One region of the Kocuria rosea genome, then DNA from elsewhere that is predicted to be linked to it. Evidence: riboswitches for the same ligand, from Rfam matches in the RefSeq annotation. Region 1 holds a riboswitch; each other region holds the start of a gene.
What was found. A riboswitch is a leader RNA that binds a small molecule or an ion and turns the genes downstream of it on or off. The one in region 1 is predicted to bind S-adenosylmethionine.

Region 1 (4,851 bases):
GAGGTTGCCGTCGGCGTCCCCGGTGTGGGCGTGGACCAGGGCGATGTCGGCGACGATGCCGCGCTCCTGCACGTAGGTCTCGCCGTCGAACTCGGCGTGCGGCTTGCCCTCGGCCACGAGGGTGCCGACCCCGGTCTTCGTGTAGAAGGCGGGGATGCCCGCGCCGCCGGCTCGGAGCCGCTCGGCGAGGGTGCCCTGGGGGTTGAACTCGACCTCGAGCTCGCCGTCCAGGTACTGCTGGGCGAACAGCTTGTTCTCGCCCACGTAGGAGGCGAGGACCTTCTTCACCTGGCGGTTCTCGAGCAGGACCCCGAGGCCCTTGCCGTCCACGCCCATGTTGTTGGAGACCACCGTGAGGTCCGTGACCCCGGAGTCCCGCACCGCGTCGATGAGATCCCGGGGGATCCCGCTCAGCCCGAACCCGCCCACGGCGAGCGTCATGCCGTCCCGCAGGCTCTCCGCCAGCAGCTCGGCGGCGTTGTCTCTGACCTTGGACACCCTTGTCCCTTCCTCTCGTCGGACTGTGACCCAGCACTCAATCTAGGGAGCCTCCACATGCCGGTCAACAGATCCGGCGGCACGACGGCGCTTCTCCTCAGCATCCGGCCATTCGTCCCCTGACTGTCCATATAGTGGAGTCATGGGACAGGAGCGGACGACGGGCCAGGGGACCCAGGTGGTCCACCGGGTGGGGCAGCTGCTGCGGGCCGTCGCGGGGCGGGAACGGGGCAGCACGGTGGCGGAGCTCGCCGCCGAGACCGGGCTGACCCGCCCCACCGTGCACCGGCTGCTCACGGGGCTGGCCGAGGAGGGCCTCGTGGACCGCGACGCCGGGACCGGAGCCTGGCAGCTGGGCCCCGAGCTGTACGTGCTGGGCGCGGTGGCGGCCCACCGCTATCCGATCCGGGAGCTGGCCGGGCCCTCGCTGCGCCGGCTCGCGGAGGCCACCGGCGAGAGTGCGTTCCTCTCGGTCCGCCGCGGGCTGGAGACCGTCTGCCTGGCGCGCGTGGAGGGCGCCTTCCCCATCCGCTCCCACGTCCTCTACGAGGGGCTGCGGCTGCCGCTCGGCGTGGCCTCGGCGGGGCTGGCGGTCCTGGCCCACCTCCCGGACGCGGAGGTGGACCGGGTCCTCGCGGCCACGGCCGGGGCCCGCGCCGAGTGGGGCCCGCTGCACACGCCCGAGCGGATCCGGGAGCTGCTCGCGGACGTCCGGCGGGAGGGCTTCGCCGTGAACCCGGGGCTGATCGTCGAGGGCAGCTGGGGCATGGCCGCCGCGGTCTTCGACGCGACGGGCGCGCCGGTCTACGCGCTGAGCCTCACGGGCATCGAGCCCCGGTTCAGCGGCGAGCGCCGGCAGCTCCTGGGCCGGGCCCTGCTCACGGAGGCCCACCGGCTCTCCCGGGAGCTGGGTCACCGCTGAGCGGCCCGAGGCGGGCTCAGCGCGCCGTCCAGCCGCCGTCCATCGTGTAGGAGGCCCCGGTGACCATGGACGCGTGCGGTCCGGCCAGCCACGCGACCAGGCTGCCGACGTCCTCCGGGTCCACGAGCTTCTTGATCGGCGTCTCGCCGAGCATGATCCGCTCCACCACCTCGGACTCGGGGATCCCGTGCACCCTCGCCTGGTCGGCGATCTGCTTCTCGACGAGCGGGGTGCGCACGTAGCCGGGGTTGATGCAGTTGCTCGTCACCCCGTGGGCCGCGCCCTCCACCGCGACGGTCTTGGACAGCCCCTCCAGGCCGTGCTTCGCCGAGACGTAGGCACTCTTGTAGGGGGACGCCCGCAGCCCGTGCACGGAGGAGACGTTGATGACGCGCCCCCAGCCCCGCTCGTACATGTGCGGCAGCGCGGCGCGCACCAGCAGGAACGGGGACTCCAGCATCAGCACCAGGATCCGGTGGAAGTCCGCGGGGTCGAACTCCTGGAGGGGGGCGACCTTCTGGATGCCGGCGTTGTTGACCAGCACGTCGACCTCGAGGCTCAGCTCGGCGAGCGCCGCGGTGTCGAGCAGGTCGACGGCCCACGCGCGGCCGCCGAGCTCGTCCGCGACGCGCTGCGCCCCGGCCTCGTCGACGTCGGCCACGACCACGTGCGCGCCGGAGCCGGCGAGGGCCCGGGCGGCGGCCAGACCGATGCCGCTCGCGCCACCGGTGACGAGCGCCGTGCGGCCCTCGAGGTCCTGCTGCTGGGGCGTCTGGGACATGGGGGTCCTTCCTCTGGTCCGTCGTGCCCGCGGGGTGAGGGGCACGGATCACCGCCACGGTATGTGATCCAGGCCATGTTCGCGAAGGACAGCTCCTCCCGGGAGTGCGCGCCGGGTCGCGTCACACGGCGTCATGTCCGTCATCCGGGCGCCGAATGGCGCAGCGCGCACGGGTGCGCTTGGATGACAGGGTCACCATCCAGAGCGGCCGAGAGATCTGGCTCGACGACGCCGCAGCAACCCGGGCGACGGCATCCCCGTCCCGCCTCCGGTGCTACCGCCAGGACCGATGGAAAGGACGCACGACCCATGCTGCGAAGCGCCGACCGCATCCGCACGACCCACGCCGGGTCCCTCCCGCGCACCCCGGCGCTGCTCGAGGCCAACCGGGCGAAGGGGGCCGTCCCGGAGGCGGAGTACGACCGGCTCCTGCAGGACTCGGTGGTCGACGTGGTCCGCCGACAGCGCGAGCTCGGGATCGACGTGGTCAACGACGGCGAGTACGGCCACGTCATGGCCGCGGAGGTCGACTACGGCGCGTGGTGGCACTACGTCTTCGCCCGGATCTCGGGCCTCACCCCCGGCGACGTGGACCTGTGGGAGCAGGAGCCGCAGCGCTCCTCGCCCGGCAGGGTGGTCCTGACGAGCTTCGGGGACCGCCGGGACCGCCGGCTCTTCCACGAGGCGTACACGGACCCCTCCTCGGGCATCACCACGGGCAAGCAGGCGCCGTTCCCGAAGATCACCGGGAAGCTGGAGTACACGGGCCACGCGGCGCTGGAGGCGGACATCCGCAACCTCAAGGCCGGGCTGCAGGCCACGGGCGCGAGCGAGGGCTACCTCGCCGCGCTGTCCCCGGGCTCGTGCGCGCGGCTGGAGAACACCCACTACGCGGACGAGGACGAGGTGCTGACCGCCTGCGCCGAGGTGATGCGCGAGGAGTACCGGGCGATCACCGACGCCGGGCTGATCGTGCAGATCGACGACCCGTCCATCGCGGAGAACTGGGACCAGGTCAATCCCGAGCCCGGCGTGGAGGACTACCTCGCGTTCACCCGCAAGCGGGTCGAGGCCCTCAACTACGCCCTCGAGGGCATCCCGGAGGAGCAGGTCCGCTTCCACCTGTGCTGGGGCTCCTGGCACGGCCCGCACACCACGGACCTCGGGTTCGAGCACCTGGTGGAGCTCATGCTCTCCATCAGGGCCGGCGGCTACAGCTTCGAGGCCGCCAACGCCCGGCACGAGCACGAGTGGAAGGTCTGGCAGGACCACGAGCTGCCCGAGGGCAAGATCATCATCCCGGGGATCGTCTCCCACGCCACCAACGTGGTGGAGCACCCGGAGCTGGTGGCCGACCGGATCGAGCGCTTCGCCCGCCAGGTGGGCCGCGAGAACGTGATCGCCTCGACCGACTGCGGCCTGGGCGGGCGGATCCATCCGCAGATCGCCGCGGCGAAGCTCGAGACCCTCGCCCGCGGGGCCGAGCTCGCCTCCCGCCGGCTCTGGTCCTGACCGGCCCCCGACCTTCCCGCAGACCCTCAGGAGGACACGCATGACCATGCAGAACACCGACCACGTGCAGACCACCCACGTGGGCTCCCTGCCGCGGACCCCGCGGCTGCTCGAGGCCAACCAGCGGCACGCCGAGGGCGCCATCACGTTCGAGCAGCTCACCGACGAGCTCGCCGTGGGCGTCGAGGACGTGGTGCGCCGGCAGCGCGAGATCGGCGTGGACGTGGTCAACGACGGCGAGTACGGGCACACGATGTCCAGCGCGGTCGACTACGGCGCGTGGTGGAACTACTCCTTCTCCCGCCTCGGCGGGCTCACCCCGACCGACGAGGACCGGTGGGCGTCCACGGAGAAGAGGCGCTCCTCGCCCGGCCACATCGTGCTCACGAGCTTCCCGGACCGCCGGGACCGCGAGCGCTTCCGGGAGGCGTACGAGGACCCGGCGTCGGGCATCCTCACCGGGCGCTCCTCGACCACGCAGCCCAAGATCACCGGGCCGCTGACCTACACGGGACAGGAGGCCGTGGCCTCGGACGTCCGCAACCTCCGGGCGGCCATGGCGGCCACCGGGGCGCAGACCGGGTTCGTGGCCGCCCTCTCCCCCGGCTCCGCCGCGCGCGTGACGAACGAGTACTACAGGACCGACGAGGAGCTCGTCTACGCGTGCGCCGACGCGATGCGCGAGGAGTACCTGGCGATCACGGACGCCGGGCTGACCGTGCAGATCGACGACCCGTCCATCGCGGAGTCCTGGGACCAGATCAACCCCGAGCCCACGGTCGAGGACTACCTGGCGTTCACGCGGCTGCGCGTCGAGGCGCTCAACCACGCGCTGCGGGGGATCCCCGAGGAGCAGGTCCGCTTCCACCTGTGCTGGGGCTCCTGGCACGGCCCGCACACCACGGACCTCGAGCTGAAGCACCTCGTGGACCTGATGCTGACCATCAACGCCGGCGGCTACACCTTCGAGGGCGCCTCCGCCCGGCACGCCCACGAGTGGAAGGTCTGGAAGGACCACGCGCTGCCCGAGGGCCGCGTGATCATCCCGGGCGTGGTCTCCCACTCGACGAACGTGGTGGAGCACCCGGAGCTGGTGGCCGACCGGATCGAGCAGTTCGCCTCGGTCGTGGGCCGCGAG
Region 2 (4,851 bases), 500 kb from region 1:
CCGTGGCCGTGGACGCCGCGGTCGTGCCCCGCAGCCGCTGGCGGCGGACCCCCGTGGCGGAGGGCCAGTCCATCGAGATCATCAACGCCGTCCAGGGAGGCTGACGTGACCGCCCCGCACCCCGACCCCCTCGTGCTCGACGGCATCGAGCTGAGCTCCCGGCTGATCATGGGCACCGGCGGCCTGAGCTCGCTGCACACCCTGGAGCAGGCCCTGCTGGCCTCCGGCACCGAGCTGACCACCGTGGCCCTGCGCCGCTACGCCCCCGGCCAGGGCGACTCCCTCTTCGCGCTGCTCGAGCGCAACGACATCCGGATCCTGCCCAACACCGCCGGGTGCTACACCGCCCGGGACGCGCTGCTGACCGCCGAGCTCGGCCGCGAGGCCCTCGAGACCGACTGGGTCAAGCTCGAGGTCATCGCGGACGAGGACACGCTGCTGCCCGACGTCGTGGAGCTCCTCGACGCCACCGAGCAGCTCGTGGCCCGCGGCTTCAAGGTCTTCGCCTACACCTCCGACGACCCGGCCGTCGCACGCCGCCTCGAGGACCTGGGCGCGGCCGCGGTGATGCCCCTGGGCGCCCCCATCGGCACCGGGCTGGGCATCCTCAACCCGCACAACATCGAGCTCATCGCCTCCCGGGCGTCCGTGCCCGTGGTGCTCGACGCCGGGATCGGCACCGCCTCCGAGGCCGCCCTGGCCATGGAGCTGGGCTGCGACGCCGTGCTGCTGGCCAGCGCCGTCACCCGCGCCCAGGACCCGGTGGCGATGGCGACCGCCATGCGCCACGCCGTGCTCGCCGGCCGGCTCGCCGCCGGTGCCGGGCGCATCCCGGCCCGCCGCCACGCCCAGGCGTCCTCGTCGATGGCCGGGCGGATCGACACGGACGCCGCCGGTGCCGGGCCGGCTGACGGCCCGGCGGACGTGCCGCGCGGGGACTGGGCGCCCGTGGGGGAGCGGCCGTGAGCCCGCTGCCCCCGCTCGTGGAGCCCGGCCCCGAACTGACCCGCGAGGAGCTCGAGCGCTACGCCCGGCACCTGACCCTGCCCGGGATCGGGACCCTCGGCCAGCGGCGGCTGCGGAACGCCCGCGTGCTCGTCGTCGGCGCCGGGGGGCTCGGGTCCCCGGCCCTGCAGTACCTCGCCGCGGCGGGGGTCGGGACCCTCGGGATCGTCGACGACGACGTGGTGGCGGTCTCCAACCTGCAGCGCCAGGTGGTGCACACGGCCGCCGACGTCGGCCGCCCCAAGTCCGTCTCCGCCGCCGAGGCCGTCACCGCGCTCAACCCGCTGGTGGAGGTCCGCACCCACCCCGTCCGGCTGGACGCGGACAACGCCGTGGACATCATCGGCCGGTACGACCTGGTCCTGGACGGCGCCGACAACTTCGCGACCCGCTACGTGGTCAGCGACGCCGCCGCCCTGACCGGCACGCCTTGCGTGTGGGGCTCCATCCTGCGCTTCGAGGGGCAGGTCAGCGTCTTCTGGACCGGGCACGGGCCCACCTACCGGGACCTCTACCCCGAGGCCCCGCCGGACGGCGAGGTGCCCAGCTGCGCCGAGGGCGGGGTCTTCGGCATGCTCCCCGCCACCGTCGGCGCGGTCATGGTCACCGAGGCCGTCAAGCTCGTCACCGGCACCGGGGAGCCCCTGCTCGGCCGGGTGCTGCTGCACGACGCGCTGGCGATGACCTGGCGCGAGATGCGGCTCACCCTGGATCCCGACGCCGCCCCGGTCACCGCGGTGGCCCGGCCCGCCGCGGTCTGCGCGCTGCCCGGCGCGGACGCCTCCGAGACCGTCGGGGCGGCCGAGCTGGCCCGGCTGCTCGAGCGCCGGGAGCGCGGGGAGGCGTCCTTCGCCCTGGTGGACGTGCGCGAGGACTGGGAGCGGGAGCTCGTGGCCATCGACGGCGCCGTGCCCGTGCCCCTGCAGGAGATCCTGGACCGCGGCGCGGACGCCCTGCCCCCGGAGGCCCGCGGCGCTGACCTCGTGCTGCACTGCAAGGCCGGGGCCCGCTCCGCGACCGCGCTCGCCGCGCTGCGGTCCTTCTACGCCGGGCGGGAGGAGCGGGTCCGTCACCTCGAGGGTGGAGTGCTTGCCTGGGTGGCGCAGGTGGAGCCGGACCAGCCGGTCTACTGATCCGGTCTCCTGCGGCACACCGCTACACCACCGCGGAGGACGTGACCTTCTGTGACGCCGTCGTGACACTCCATGACGTGCGCCCGTCATCCGGTTGGCCCTGGACCGGGCGGTCTGATGCCATGGCAAGCGCCCCATTCAGAGCGGTTGAGAGATCTGGCTCGACGACGCCGCAGCAACCCGCCCTCCTCCGGGGTCAGGGTGCTAATGCCAGAACCGATGGAGATCCCGGATCTGCAGTCGGTCCGTGACGTCAGCCTCCGGCGCTGCCGCCACCGGGCCCGCCCCCGGCGCGACCGGCCGACCGGCAATCCTCGGTGCGACCGAGAGGACCACCGCATGACCCCGAGCACGGTCGAGGAGACCACCGCCCATCCCCGCGCCGGCACGGACCTCGCCGCCGGCCTGCCCGGGGACTACTCCGGGCTGCGGGAGCACTTCCGGCCGCTGTTCGCGGAGATCGCCGCCGGCGCCCTGGACCGGGACCTCCGGCGCGCGCTGCCCTACGCGGAGGTCGGCCGGCTGGACCGGGCCGGGTTCGGTGCCCTGCGCGTCCCGGCGGCCCACGGCGGCCCCGGGGTCAGCCTCGAGGACTTCACCCGGCTGCTGGTCGACCTGGCCGAGGCCGACTCCAACATCGCCCACCTCTACCGCTCCCACCACGGCTTCGTGGAGTCCCTGCGCTTCCTGCCCCGGGAGCTCCAGGAGGTCTGGTACCCGCGGGTGCTGGCCGGGGCCACCGTCGGCAACGCCTCCACGGAGAAGGGCGGCAACGCGCTGGGCACCCTGAACACCGTGCTGAGCCGGACCCCCGAGGGCTGGGAGCTCACCGGCCGGAAGTTCTACGCCACCGGTTCCGTCTTCTGCGACTACACCCGCGTCTCGGCCGCCCTGGACGGCCGCGACGGGCGCCGCTTCGCCGTCGTCGCCACGGACGCCGAGGGCGTGACGCTCGAGGACGACTGGGACGGCTTCGGGCAGAAGCTCACCGGCACCGGCACCGCGGTCTTCGAGCGGGTGCGCGTCCCGGAGGACGCCGTGCTGGACCGCACCGCCGGCAGCGCGGAGGCCGTCCACGAGGCCGCCTTCTTCCAGCTCGTGCTGCTGGCCGTGCTGGCCGGCATCGCCCGGGCGGCCCGGCGGGACGCGGTGGAGACCATCGCCGGACGCCGGCGGACCTTCAACACCGGGCTCGGCCTGCCGTTCCGCGACGACCCGCTGATCCAGGAGGCCACCGGGCGGATCTCCGCCAAGGCCTTCGCCGCCGAGGCCACCGTCCTGCACGCCGCCCGCGCCCTGGACGCCGGGATCGCCGCCGCCGCAGCGGCCGGCGCCGACCGGCCGGACTTCACCGGGGCCCTCCCGGCGGCGCTGCACGAGTCCGAGATCGCCGTGGAGCACGCCCAGGTCACCGTGCCGGAGCTGGCGCTCGGCGCGGCCCAGGACCTGTTCCTCACCGTGGGCGCCTCCGCCACGTCCACGGCCAAGGGCCTGGACCGGCACTGGCGCAACGCCCAGACCGTGGCCACCCACAACCCGATCGCCTTCCGCGCCCGAGCCCTCGGCGACTACCTCATCAACGGCACCCTGCCGGAGGGCCTGAACGCCATCGGCGACGCGAGGACCGGCGCCACGACCGATGCCACGACCGATGCCACGACCGATGCCGCGACCGATGCCACGACCGATGCCACGACCGACGCCGACCGAACCCCAGGAGCCTGACGCATGAGCACCACGACCACGGCCGCCCCGGGCCGCAGCAGCATCGTCCACGGCAAGAAGCGCGTCCTGGCCTCGGCCTTCGCCGGGACCACCATCGAGTGGTACGACTTCTACCTCTACGGCACCGCCGCCGCACTCGTCTTCAACGTCCAGTTCTTCCCCATGGCCACCGAGCTCGGCGGTATCGTGGCGTCCTTCGCCACGCTCGCGGTCGGGGTGATCGCCCGGCCCCTGGGCGGGATCATCGCCGGGCACCTGGGGGACCGGATCGGCCGCAAGGCCCTGCTGGTGGCCTCCCTGCTGCTCATGGGCGTGGCCTCCACCCTGATCGGCCTGCTGCCCACCTACGAGGTGATCGGCTGGTGGGCCGTCGTCGGGCTCGTGGTCCTGCGCATCCTCCAGGGCCTGTCCGCGGGTGCCGAGTGGGGCGGCTCCGCGCTGCTGAGCGTGGAGCACTCACCGGCCCGGCACCGCGGGTTCTTCGGGTCCTTCACCCAGATCGGCTCCTCCGCCGGCATGCTGCTGGCCACCGGCGCGTTCTTCATCGTGCAGAACGTCATGAGCGAGGAGCAGTTCGCCGCCTACGGCTGGCGCATCCCCTTCCTGCTCTCGGCCCTGCTCGTGGCGGTGGGCCTGTGGATCCGCCTCGGCGTGGCCGACGCCCCGGAGTTCCTGGAGCACCGGGCCTCGGGGAACGTGGCCAAGGCCCCCCTGCGGGAGCTGCTGGTCCACCACCGCCGCCCGGTGCTGGTGACGATCGGCCTGCGCCTGGCCCAGAACGCCGTCTACTACCTGGTGACGGTCTACATGCTGACCTACCTGCGGGACGTGCGCGGGGACAGCGCCGCGGGCGTGACCGCGGTGATGATCGCCTCGGCCATCGGCCTGTTCTCCACCCCGTTCTGGGCCTGGCTGTCCGACCGGGTGGGCCGGAAGGTCGTCTCGGTGACCGCCTACGCGGCGATCGGCGTCTTCGGCTGGGTGCTGT
Region 3 (4,851 bases), 1.9 Mb from region 1:
CCCCCGTGGTGAGGTCCCGGACCCGCAGGGTGAAGCGCTCGTCGCCGGTGACGTCCTCGGCCCAGGCCAGCAGCTCCCCGTCCTCGGAGACGTCGAAGCTGCCCAGGGAGTAGAACTCGTGCTTCGCGGCCTCCGCGTTGGCGTCGAGGAGCACCTGCTCCCCGGCCATGGGGGTGCCGGGCTCGACGACAGGCGGGGTCCAGTCCGCCAGCACGTCGCCGGTGGTCACGGCCGGGACCCGGCAGAACACCTGGTGCGCGCCGCCCTCCACGGTGCGGGCGAAGTACCACCAGGCGCCGCGCCGGCTGGGCACGGACAGGTCGGTCTCCTGGGTGCGGTCCTTGATCTCCCCGAAGATCGTCTCCCGCAGGCCCGTGAGGTGGACGGTGGCGGACTCCGCGTACTCGTTCTCCGCGGTGAGGTGGGCCAGCACCTCGGGGGAGTCCTTGTCCCGCATCCACTCGTACGGGTCGGAGAACACGTGGCCGTGGAAGGCGCGCTCGACGGGCTGCTGGCGGATCTGCGGGGGAAGGACAGTCATGGTCCCCATCCTAGGGAAGACGTCCCGGGTGGGGAGGGGCGGTCCGGGCGGGCCCGGGGGCGCCCGGCGCGGGCTGCACGGGGCGGCCGGCGGGCCGGTGCCAGAATGGCCGCATGAGCACCCATGCCCACCTCGCCCCGCGACCGCCCGCCTTCGGCTCCACCCGCGCCGACCTGTGGGTGCAGGTGCTCCTGGTGCTCGGGGTGTCCCTGGGCGCCTCGGCCCTCTGGGCGGTGCTGTCCCTCGCCGAGCACCTGGCGCGCGGACCGCTCTCCGAGGCGCAGGCCACGATGAACCCGCCGCTGAGCCCGCAGCCCCTCATCGACCTGCTGCGCCAGCTCACCGGGATCGCCCTGGACCTGGTGCCGGTGCTGCTCGCGCTCTACCTGCTCGCCGGCTCCGCCGGGGCGCTGGGCACGGTCCGCCGGCGGATCGGCCTCGACGCCCGGATGCCCCTCCCGGACCTGGGCCTCGGCACCGTGCTCTTCCTGCTCATGGGCCTGGGCACGCTGGCGCTCTACGGCGCCGGCCGGGCCCTGGGCGTCACCGCGGAGGTGACCACGTCCGGGCTCGCCGCGCACTGGTGGACGGTGCCCGTGCTGCTGCTCTCGGCCGTGCGCCACGCCCTGGTCGAGGAGGTCGTGGTGGTCGCGTTCCTGACCGACCGGCTGACCCGCATCGGGTGGAGCTGGCCCGTGGTGCTGGTGGTCACGGCCCTGTTCCGCGGCAGCTACCACCTCTACCAGGGGATCGGGCCCTTCCTCGGCAACGTGGTGATGGGCCTCGTCTTCGCGGAGCTCTACCGGCGCACCGGCCGGGTGATGCCCCTCGTCGTCGCGCACTTCCTGCTGGACGCCGTCGGCTTCCTCGGGGCCGCCCGGCTGCTGGGCTGAGCCCCGCCCCGCGGGGCGCGGCCCAGCCGCCGGGCACCGCGGGTCCGGCCGCGGACCGGACCGGGCCGGCCTCAGATGGTGACGGCGCCGTCCGGGGTGCTGAACGAGACGGAGAGCACCCCGGGGGTGCCGTCCGGATAGCGCCAGTCGACCTCGAGGTCCTCGAGCGCGGTCTCGACGGGGGCGCCCAGCCACTCGGCGACCCGCTCCGGGGCACCGGCGATGGTCATCCCCGCGAGCCCCACGTCCGTGATCCGCGCCTGGGACGGGTGCATCTCCGGGGCGGAGTCGAAGTGGATCATGAACGGCAGCTGCGGATCGGCGATCAGGCCCTTGACGCCGATCTGGTGCCACTCCAGGCACCGGCCGTCCGGGAACACCCGGTGGCCGGGCACGGAGCGGCGCCCCAGGCGCTGCTCGAAGGGGGCGAGGTCCTCGACCTCCACGACCCAGCCCAGCCAGCCGCCGCCGGCCGCGGACCGGGCCCGCACGGCCTGCCCGAAGGGGGCCTTCTCCGCCGCCGGGTGCTGGAGGACCTCGACGACCTCCACGTACTGGTGGTTCGTGAGCGGCAGGATCATGTTGCGGGTGCCGAAACGGGGGTGCACCCCGCCCTTGACCGGTTCGATCCCGAGCTGGTCGGCGATGCGCTCGGTGGTGGCCTCCAGGCCCTCCGGGCGGCAGGCGTAGGACACGTGGTCGACTCTCATGGGCACATCGTGGCACCCTGTGAGTTTCGTCTCCAAATCGGTCCGCGACGCGCCGGGCACCGTGCGGGCGGCACCCCGGCCGGGGCGTCACGCCCGACCCCGGCTTGACGCCGTGCGGGCCTGATCCGGAGAATGCTGTCCAGGTCATGAGCGCCAGCGTCCAAGCCCCAGCTAGCTGGCCGGCAACCCTCCACCGCGGTGGGGTGCCCTGGGTGAAGACCAGGCTCCTCGCGTCCGGCGAGCGAGCAAGCGCGGGTCCCCGGCGCCCGGCCGTTCCCGGCCGCACCGCCTCGGCCGGGACGGGACCCCTGAGATCCACAAGGAGTCCCACGGCATGTCCGATCTCCCCGCCTCCAGCACCGACGCCTCCGCCGCCCGCACCGACGTGGCCGCGGCCGAGCGCCCCACCCCCGAGAACCCCGGGGGCTGGGCCTTCGAGACCCGGCAGATCCACGCGGGGCAGAGCCCCGACCCGGTCACCGGCTCGCGCGCCCTGCCGATCCACCAGACCACGTCCTTCGTCTTCCCCGACGCCCAGACCGCCGCCGACCGCTTCGCGCTCGCCGAGCTCGGCCCGATCTACACGCGGATCGGCAACCCGACCACGGAGGTCGTGGAGAACCGGATCGCCGCCCTGGAGGGCGGCGTGGGCGCCCTCATGCTCAGCGCGGGGCAGTCGGCGACGACGTTCGCCGTGCTCAACGTCGCCGGCGCGGGAGACCACCTCGTGGCCAGCCCCAGCCTGTACGGCGGGACCTACAACCTCTTCAAGTTCACGCTGCCCAAGCTCGGCATCGAGACCACCTTCGTCTCCGACCCCGACGATCCCGAGGCGTGGCGGCGGGCGGTCCGGCCGAACACGAAGGCCTTCTTCGCCGAGACGATCCCGAACCCGCGCAACGACGTCCTCGACATCGAGACGGTCTCCGGGATCGCCCACGACCACGAGGTCCCGCTCATCGTGGACAACACCGTGGCGACCCCCTACCTCGTCCAGCCCCTGCGCTGGGGCGCGGACGTCGTGGTGCACTCGGCCACCAAGTTCCTCGGCGGGCACGGCACGGCCATCGGCGGCGTGATCGTGGACTCCGGGGCCTTCGACTACGGCCGCTACCCGGACCGCTTCCCCGGCTTCAACCAGCCGGACGAGTCCTACGGCGGCCTCGTCTACGCCGAGGCCCTGGGCGCGGAGGGGCCCTTCGGCGTCAACCTGTCCTACATCCTCAAGGCCAGGGTGCAGCTGCTGCGCGACCTCGGCTCGGCGATCTCCCCGTTCAACGCGTTCCTCATCGAGCAGGGCATCGAGACGCTGTCCCTGCGGATGGAGCGGCACGTGGCCAACGCCGGGACGGTGGCCCGCTGGCTCGAGGCCCGCGAGGACGTGCGCTCGGTGTCCTGGGCCGGGCTGGAGTCCTCCCCGTGGCACGAGCGGGCGCAGAAGTACGCGCCCCGGGGCGCCGGGTCGATCCTGGGCTTCGTCCTCGACGGCGGCCGGGAGGCCGGGGCCGCCTTCGTGGACGCCCTGACCCTGCACTCGAACGTCGCCAACATCGGCGACGTGCGCTCCCTCGTGATCCACCCCGCGTCCACCACGCACAGCCAGCTCCTGCCCGAGGAGCAGCTGGCCGCCGGCGTGGAGCCCGGCTTCGTGCGCCTGTCCGTGGGCCTGGAGCACATCGACGACATCCTGGCGGACCTGGAGCAGGGCTTCGCCGCGGCCGCGGCCGCGCAGGGAGGACAGGAGTGACCGTGACGGTCGTGAGGGGCTCCGGCGCCGGGACCGCCGTCCGCGAGGACGGCGTGCCGCGGGTCGCCGGGATCGGCGAGCTCGAGCTCGAGTCGGGCTTCCGGCTGCCCGACGTCCGGATCGCCTACGAGACGTGGGGGACGCTCGCCCCGGACGCCTCCAACGCGGTGCTCGTCGAGCACGCCCTCACCGGGGACACCCACGTGGCGGCCGGCCGGGCCCGCCCCGGCGCCCCCGAGGCCGAGCGGCGCGCCGCCGAGAGCGGCGGCTGGTGGGAGGGCCTGATCGGCCCCGGCGCCGCCATCGACACGGACCGGTGGTTCGTGGTCTGCACCAACATCGTGGGCGGCTGCTACGGGTCCACGGGCCCGGCGACTCCCACGCCGCCGAGCGTGGACCCCGAGGGCCGCCCCTGGGGCTCCCGCTTCCCGCTCATCACCGTCCGGGACTCCGTGCACGCCGAGGCGGCGCTGGCCGACGCCCTCGGCATCGACGCCTGGCGCCTGGTCATCGGCGGCTCCATGGGCGGGGCCCGCGCCTTGGAGTGGGCCGTGACCTACCCGGACCGCGTCCGGGCGTGCGCGGTGGTCGCCGCGTGCGCCCAGTCCAGCGCCGAGCAGCTCGCGTGGGGCCAGGCGCAGAACCTCGCGATCCGCCAGGACCCGCACTTCCGCGGCGGGGACTACTACGACGGCCCGCTGCCCGTCACGGGCCTGGGACTGGCCCGGCGGATCGCCCACATCACCTACCGCTCGGCCGACGAGCTGCACCACCGGTTCGGGCGCTCGCCGCAGGCCGAGGAGCAGGTCATCGACACGCACGCCGGCGGGCGGGGGCGCTACCAGGTGGAGAGCTACCTCGACCACCAGGCGTCCAAGCTGGCGGGCCGCTTCGACGCCAACAGCTACCTCGCCGTCAACGAGACGCTCATGTCCCACGACGTCGCCCGGGGCCGCGGCA
Region 4 (4,851 bases), 1.3 Mb from region 1:
ATGCCGGCGATCCCGGACTCGGCCAGCGGGGTGTCGAAGCACCGGGTGCGGCCGAAGCGCTTCGTCAGCCCGTCGGTGATGCGGAAGACGCCGCCGAGGGTGCCGACGTCCTCGCCGAAGACGACGACGGCGGGGTCGGCGGCCAGCGCGTCGGCCAGGGCGGTGTTGAGCGCCTGGGCGAAGGTGGCGGGCTTGACCGCCGGGGCCTCGCCGGCCGGGGCGGGGGCGTGCAGGGTGCTCACTGTCCGGTCTCCTCTCGGGCGAGCTCGGCGGCCAGGAACTGCTCCTGCTCGGCGAGCTGCGGGGTCTGCTCGGTGTAGACGTGGCGGAACAGCTCGAGCGGGTCGATCTCCACGTCGGCGTTCATGCCGTCGCGCAGGGCCGTGGCGACGTCCTCGGCGGCGGCGGCGATGCGCTGCTCCGCCGCGTCGTCGAGCACGCCCTCGGCGCCGAGGTAGGCGCGCATCCGGGTCACCGGGTCCTTGGCGATCCACTCCTGCACCTCGGCGTCGTCCCGGTAGCGGGTGGCGTCGTCGGCGTTGGTGTGCGCCTGCATGCGGTAGGTGTGCGCCTCCACGAGGAGGGGCTCGGACTCGGAGCGGGCCAGGTCCACGGCGCGCCGCAGGGTGGCGAGCAGCGCCACGAGGTCGTTGCCGTCCACGCGCTCGCCGGCCATGCCGTAGCCGACCGCCTTGTGGGCGAGGCTCGGGGCCGCGGACTGCTGGGACAGGGGCACGGAGATCGCGTAGCCGTTGTTCTGCACGAAGAACACGACCGGCAGCTTGAACACGGCCGCGAAGTTCAGGGCCTCGTGGAAGTCGCCCTCGCTGGTGGCGCCGTCCCCGCACATCGCCAGGACCACGGTGTCCTCGCCGCGCAGCTTGGCGGCGTGGGCCACGCCCACCGCGTGCAGCAGCTGGGTGGTGAGCGGGGTCGACTGGATGCCCACGTGGTGCTCGTGCGGGTCGTAGCCGCTGTGCCACTCACCGCGGAAGATCGCCATGACCTGCATCGGGTCCACGCCCTTGGTCATGACCGCCACGGTGTCCCGGTAGGTGGGGAACAGCCAGTCGCCCTCCTCGAGGCACAGGGCGGCCGCCACCTGGCAGGCCTCCTGGCCGTGGCTGGACGGGTAGACGGCCATCCTGCCCTGGCGGACCAGCGCGGAGTTCTGGTCGTTGACCCGCCGCCCGACCACCAGCTTCTCGTAGGCGCCCAGCAGGACGTCCGGGGCCGGCAGCGGGTACTCGTGGCCGGGGCCGGTGCCCTGCTCCTCGGGGGCGAGCAGCCGCCCGCTCGGGTCGACCATGCGGATCTCACCGCGGGCCGGGAGCATGTACTGCTCCGGTGTGATGCCGAAGCTCTGGGAGGCCCGGAGGATCGGGTCCTCGGGGGTCTCGACGGTCTGGCTCATGGTGTCCCCTCGGTCGGTCCCCGGTGCGGCCGCGGTCCGGGGAGGGCAGGAAGGTGGTGCGGCTCTGTCTCCCCAGTATGGGAACCGGGCATGGTTCGTATCCACAGAGTGGGGAAAATGCAGAAGTCTGAGACGGACAGTGCACCGCGCGTGGACGAAATGTTCTAGTGTGGCGTGGAGCACACGCATTCGTCCGACACGTTCCGGGCCCCGCGCCCGACCCGCCCCGAAGGAGCCCGCCGTGCCCTCGACCCCCGTGCCGCTGGACGAGACCGACCGGAAGATCCTCGCGGAGCTGTCCCGGGACGCGAGGCAGTCCGTGACGGCGATCGCCGCGGCCGTGCACGTCTCCCGCGCCCACGCCTACGCCCGGATCAACCGGCTCCGGGACGAGGGGGTGATCCTGCGCTTCAGCACCGTGATCGACCCGGTCCGGGCGGGCCTGCAGGCCTCCGCGTACGTGACGCTCAAGCTCCAGCAGAACACCTGGCGGGAGCTGTGCGCCCAGCTCCAGGCGATCCCCGCCGTGCACCACATCGCCCTGGTGGGCGGGAACTTCGACGTCATGCTCCTCGTGCGGGCCGTGGACACCGTGCACCTGCGGCAGGTGATCTTCGAGCACGTCCAGCAGCTGCCCGGCGTGGTGGACACCCAGACGTTCCTGATCTTCGAGGACATCGACACCCGGGCCTGACGCGCCGGCCCCGCGCCGGGCCCGGCGCGCACGGCCGGCGTCACGAACCGTCACGGTCGTCATCTTCCGACGCGGAGGGACACCCACTACCTCTGCGCATAGTGTTGTTCCAGCTTCACGAGACGTGACCGCCAAGCTCCGACTTGGTCACGCACCAACCCCATGCTCATTGGGTGGTTCGGATGAGGAAGCGGCCTGCATCTTCCGCGGCGTGCCCACCGGGCCCGCGCGGATGACCGGTGCGGGTAAGAGCAAGGCACAGGAGCAGCGCCATGTCCATCCCCGTGACCGACCACGACCTCGCGACCCGGCAGATCCACGCCGGCACCCACGACCAGGTCGTCCAGCGCACCCTGACGGTGCCGATCTACCAGACCGCGGCCTTCGAGTTCCCGGACTACGAGGCGGCCCGGCAGATGTTCGCCCAGACCCGGCCGGGCTTCACCTACACGCGCACCGGCAACCCCACGGTGGCCGTGCTCGAGCAGCGGATCAGCGACCTCGAGGGCGGCGCGGGCGCCGTGGCGACCGGTTCTGGCCAGTCCGCCGTGGCCGTGGCGCTGCTGGCCCTGCTCGGCCAGGGCGCCGGGAAGCACCTCGTGGCCTCCGAGAAGCTCTACGGGGGCACGGTGGACCTGCTCACCGACTCCTTCGCGGACTACGGCATCGAGGTCTCCTTCGTGGACCCCACCGCCCCGGGGGCGTGGGCCGCGGCCGTGCGCCCCGACACCCGCGCGTTCCTGCTCGAGTCCATCGGCAACCCGCTGGCCACCCTCCCGGACCTGCCCGGGATCGCCGACGTCGCCCGGGCCGCCGGGGTGCCCGTCGTCGTCGACAACACCCTCGCGTCCCCGGCCCTGTACCGGCCGCTGGAGAAGGGCGCGGACATCGTGGTGCACTCGGCCACCAAGTTCCTGGGCGGGCACGGCAACGCGCTCGCCGGGGCGGTCGTGGACGGCGGGACCTTCGACTGGTCCGCCCGGCCGGACAAGTGGCCGCAGTTCACCCAGGCCCGCGCCCGCTGGGGCGGACTCAGCCTCGTCGACAAGTGCGCCGCCGCCAGCCCCTACCTGCACCTGGTCCGGGCGAAGTACGTGCACGACCTCGGCACCACGCTCTCCCCGTTCAATGCCAGCCAGATCCTGCAGGGCACCGAGACCCTCGACCTGCGCGTGGCCCGCCACACGGCCTCGGCGCTGGCGGTGGCCGAGTTCCTGGCCGGGCACCCCGCCGTCGCCCGCGTCCACCACCCCGGCGTGCCCGGGGACCCCGGCGCCGGGATCGCGGCCCGGGACTTCCCGCGCGGGACCGGCTCCGTGTTCTCCTTCGACCTCGCCGCCCCGGACGGCGCCGTGGGCCCGTTCATCGACGCGCTCCGGCTGTTCAAGCTGGTCGCCAACATCGGGGACACCCGCAGCCTCGTGGCCCACCCGGCGGCCATGACGCACTGCCGCCTGACCCCCGAGCAGCGCCGGGCCGGCGGGATCGCCGAGACCACGATCCGGCTCTCGATCGGCCTCGAGTCCCCCCAGGACCTCGTGGCCGACCTCGGCCAGGCCCTCGACACCGTCGTCACCGCCGTCCAGACCACCCGGAAGTGAGCCCCGCCATGACGTCCCCCACCGAGACCCGCACCCGCCACCGGGGCTTCACGACCACCGCCGTCCACGCCGGCCAGGAGCCCGACCCGCTGACCGGGGCGGTCATCCCGCCGATCTACCAGACCTCCACGTTCGCCCAGGACGGGATCAACGTGCTGCGCGCCGGGCACGAGTACAGCCGCGGCTCCAACCCCACCCGCAGCGGCTTCGAGGAGCAGCTCGCGGCCCTGGAGCGCGGCGAGCGGGGGTTCGCGTTCGCCTCGGGGATCGCGGCAGAGGACGCCCTGCTGCGCGCCGTGCTGCGCCCGGGCGACCACATCGTGCTCGGCGCCGACGGCTACGGCGGCACCAACCGGCTGATCACCCGGGTCCTCGCCCCGTGGGACATCGGGCACACGCCCGTGGAGATCACGGACCTCGACGCCGTCCGGGCGGCCGTGCGCCCCGGCGCCACGAAGGTGCTGTGGCTCGAGACGCCGTCCAACCCGCTGCTCGGCATCGCCGACGTGGCGGCGTGGGCGCAGCTGGCCCGGGACGCCGGGGCGCTGCTCGTCGTCGACAACACCTTCGCGTCCCCGTACCTGCAGACCCCCCTCGAGCTCGGCGCGCACGCCGTGGTGCACTCCACCACGAAGTACATCGGGGGGCACTCGGACGTGCTCGGCGGCGCCGTGGTCGTGGGCGCGGCCCAGTGGCGCGGGGCCCCGCTCGCCGAGGCGGTCGGCTTCCAGCAGTTCGCCGCCGGCGCCGTGGCGGGCCCCCAGGACAGCTACCTGGCCGCCCGCGGGCTCAAGACCCTGAGCCTGCGGATGGAGCGCCACCAGGACAACGCGCAGCGGATCGCCGAGTGGCTCCTGGAGCGCCCCGAGGTCGCGCAGGTGCTCTACCCCGGGCTGCCCGGGCACCCCGGCCACGCGCTCGCCGCCGCGCAGATGCGCGGGTTCGGCGGCATGGTCTCCTTCCGGCTGACCGGCGGGGAGGCCGCGGCCCGGGCGGTGGCGGAGGGCACCCGGCTGTACTCGCTGTCGGTGAGCCTGGGCGGGGTGGAGTCCCTGGTCTGCTACCCCTCGGAGATGACGCACGCCTCCGTGAAGGGCACCGCGCTGGCCGTGCCCGTGGACCTGGTGCGGCTCTCGGTGGGC

Region 2: linked by a shared signal. The riboswitch ahead of EQG70_RS01165 (acyl-CoA dehydrogenase family protein) and the one ahead of EQG70_RS03470 (cobalamin-independent methionine synthase II family protein) in region 1 are both predicted to bind S-adenosylmethionine.
Region 3: linked by a shared signal. The riboswitch ahead of EQG70_RS12115 (bifunctional o-acetylhomoserine/o-acetylserine sulfhydrylase) and the one ahead of EQG70_RS03470 (cobalamin-independent methionine synthase II family protein) in region 1 are both predicted to bind S-adenosylmethionine.
Region 4: linked by a shared signal. The riboswitch ahead of EQG70_RS15325 (O-acetylhomoserine aminocarboxypropyltransferase/cysteine synthase family protein) and the one ahead of EQG70_RS03470 (cobalamin-independent methionine synthase II family protein) in region 1 are both predicted to bind S-adenosylmethionine.

What each region holds. Positions count from the first base shown of each region.
Region 1 covers NZ_CP035103.1:752,093-756,943, reverse strand. Annotated here, with positions in the region: gene EQG70_RS03485 (CoA transferase subunit A) at 1-498, opposite strand, end outside; gene EQG70_RS03480 (IclR family transcriptional regulator) at 641-1,420, shown strand; gene EQG70_RS03475 (3-hydroxybutyrate dehydrogenase) at 1,437-2,201, opposite strand; SAM riboswitch class I at 2,394-2,497, shown strand; gene EQG70_RS03470 (cobalamin-independent methionine synthase II family protein) at 2,511-3,713, shown strand; gene EQG70_RS03465 (cobalamin-independent methionine synthase II family protein) at 3,754-4,851, shown strand, end outside.
Region 2 covers NZ_CP035103.1:251,399-256,249, forward strand. Annotated here, with positions in the region: gene thiS (sulfur carrier protein ThiS) at 1-104, shown strand, start outside; gene EQG70_RS01155 (thiazole synthase) at 169-966, shown strand; gene moeB (molybdopterin-synthase adenylyltransferase MoeB) at 963-2,138, shown strand; SAM riboswitch class I at 2,270-2,364, shown strand; gene EQG70_RS01165 (acyl-CoA dehydrogenase family protein) at 2,478-3,863, shown strand; gene EQG70_RS01170 (MFS transporter) at 3,867-4,851, shown strand, end outside.
Region 3 covers NZ_CP035103.1:2,622,706-2,627,556, reverse strand. Annotated here, with positions in the region: gene EQG70_RS12130 (S9 family peptidase) at 1-541, opposite strand, end outside; gene EQG70_RS12125 (CPBP family intramembrane glutamic endopeptidase) at 655-1,434, shown strand; gene EQG70_RS12120 (VOC family protein) at 1,506-2,144, opposite strand; SAM riboswitch class IV at 2,287-2,402, shown strand; gene EQG70_RS12115 (bifunctional o-acetylhomoserine/o-acetylserine sulfhydrylase) at 2,479-3,891, shown strand; gene metX (homoserine O-acetyltransferase MetX) at 3,888-4,851, shown strand, end outside.
Region 4 covers NZ_CP035103.1:3,354,498-3,359,348, reverse strand. Annotated here, with positions in the region: gene EQG70_RS15340 (alpha-ketoacid dehydrogenase subunit beta) at 1-242, opposite strand, end outside; gene EQG70_RS15335 (thiamine pyrophosphate-dependent enzyme) at 239-1,414, opposite strand; gene EQG70_RS15330 (Lrp/AsnC family transcriptional regulator) at 1,656-2,108, shown strand; SAM riboswitch class IV at 2,222-2,343, shown strand; gene EQG70_RS15325 (O-acetylhomoserine aminocarboxypropyltransferase/cysteine synthase family protein) at 2,381-3,709, shown strand; gene EQG70_RS15320 (cystathionine gamma-synthase) at 3,718-4,851, shown strand, end outside.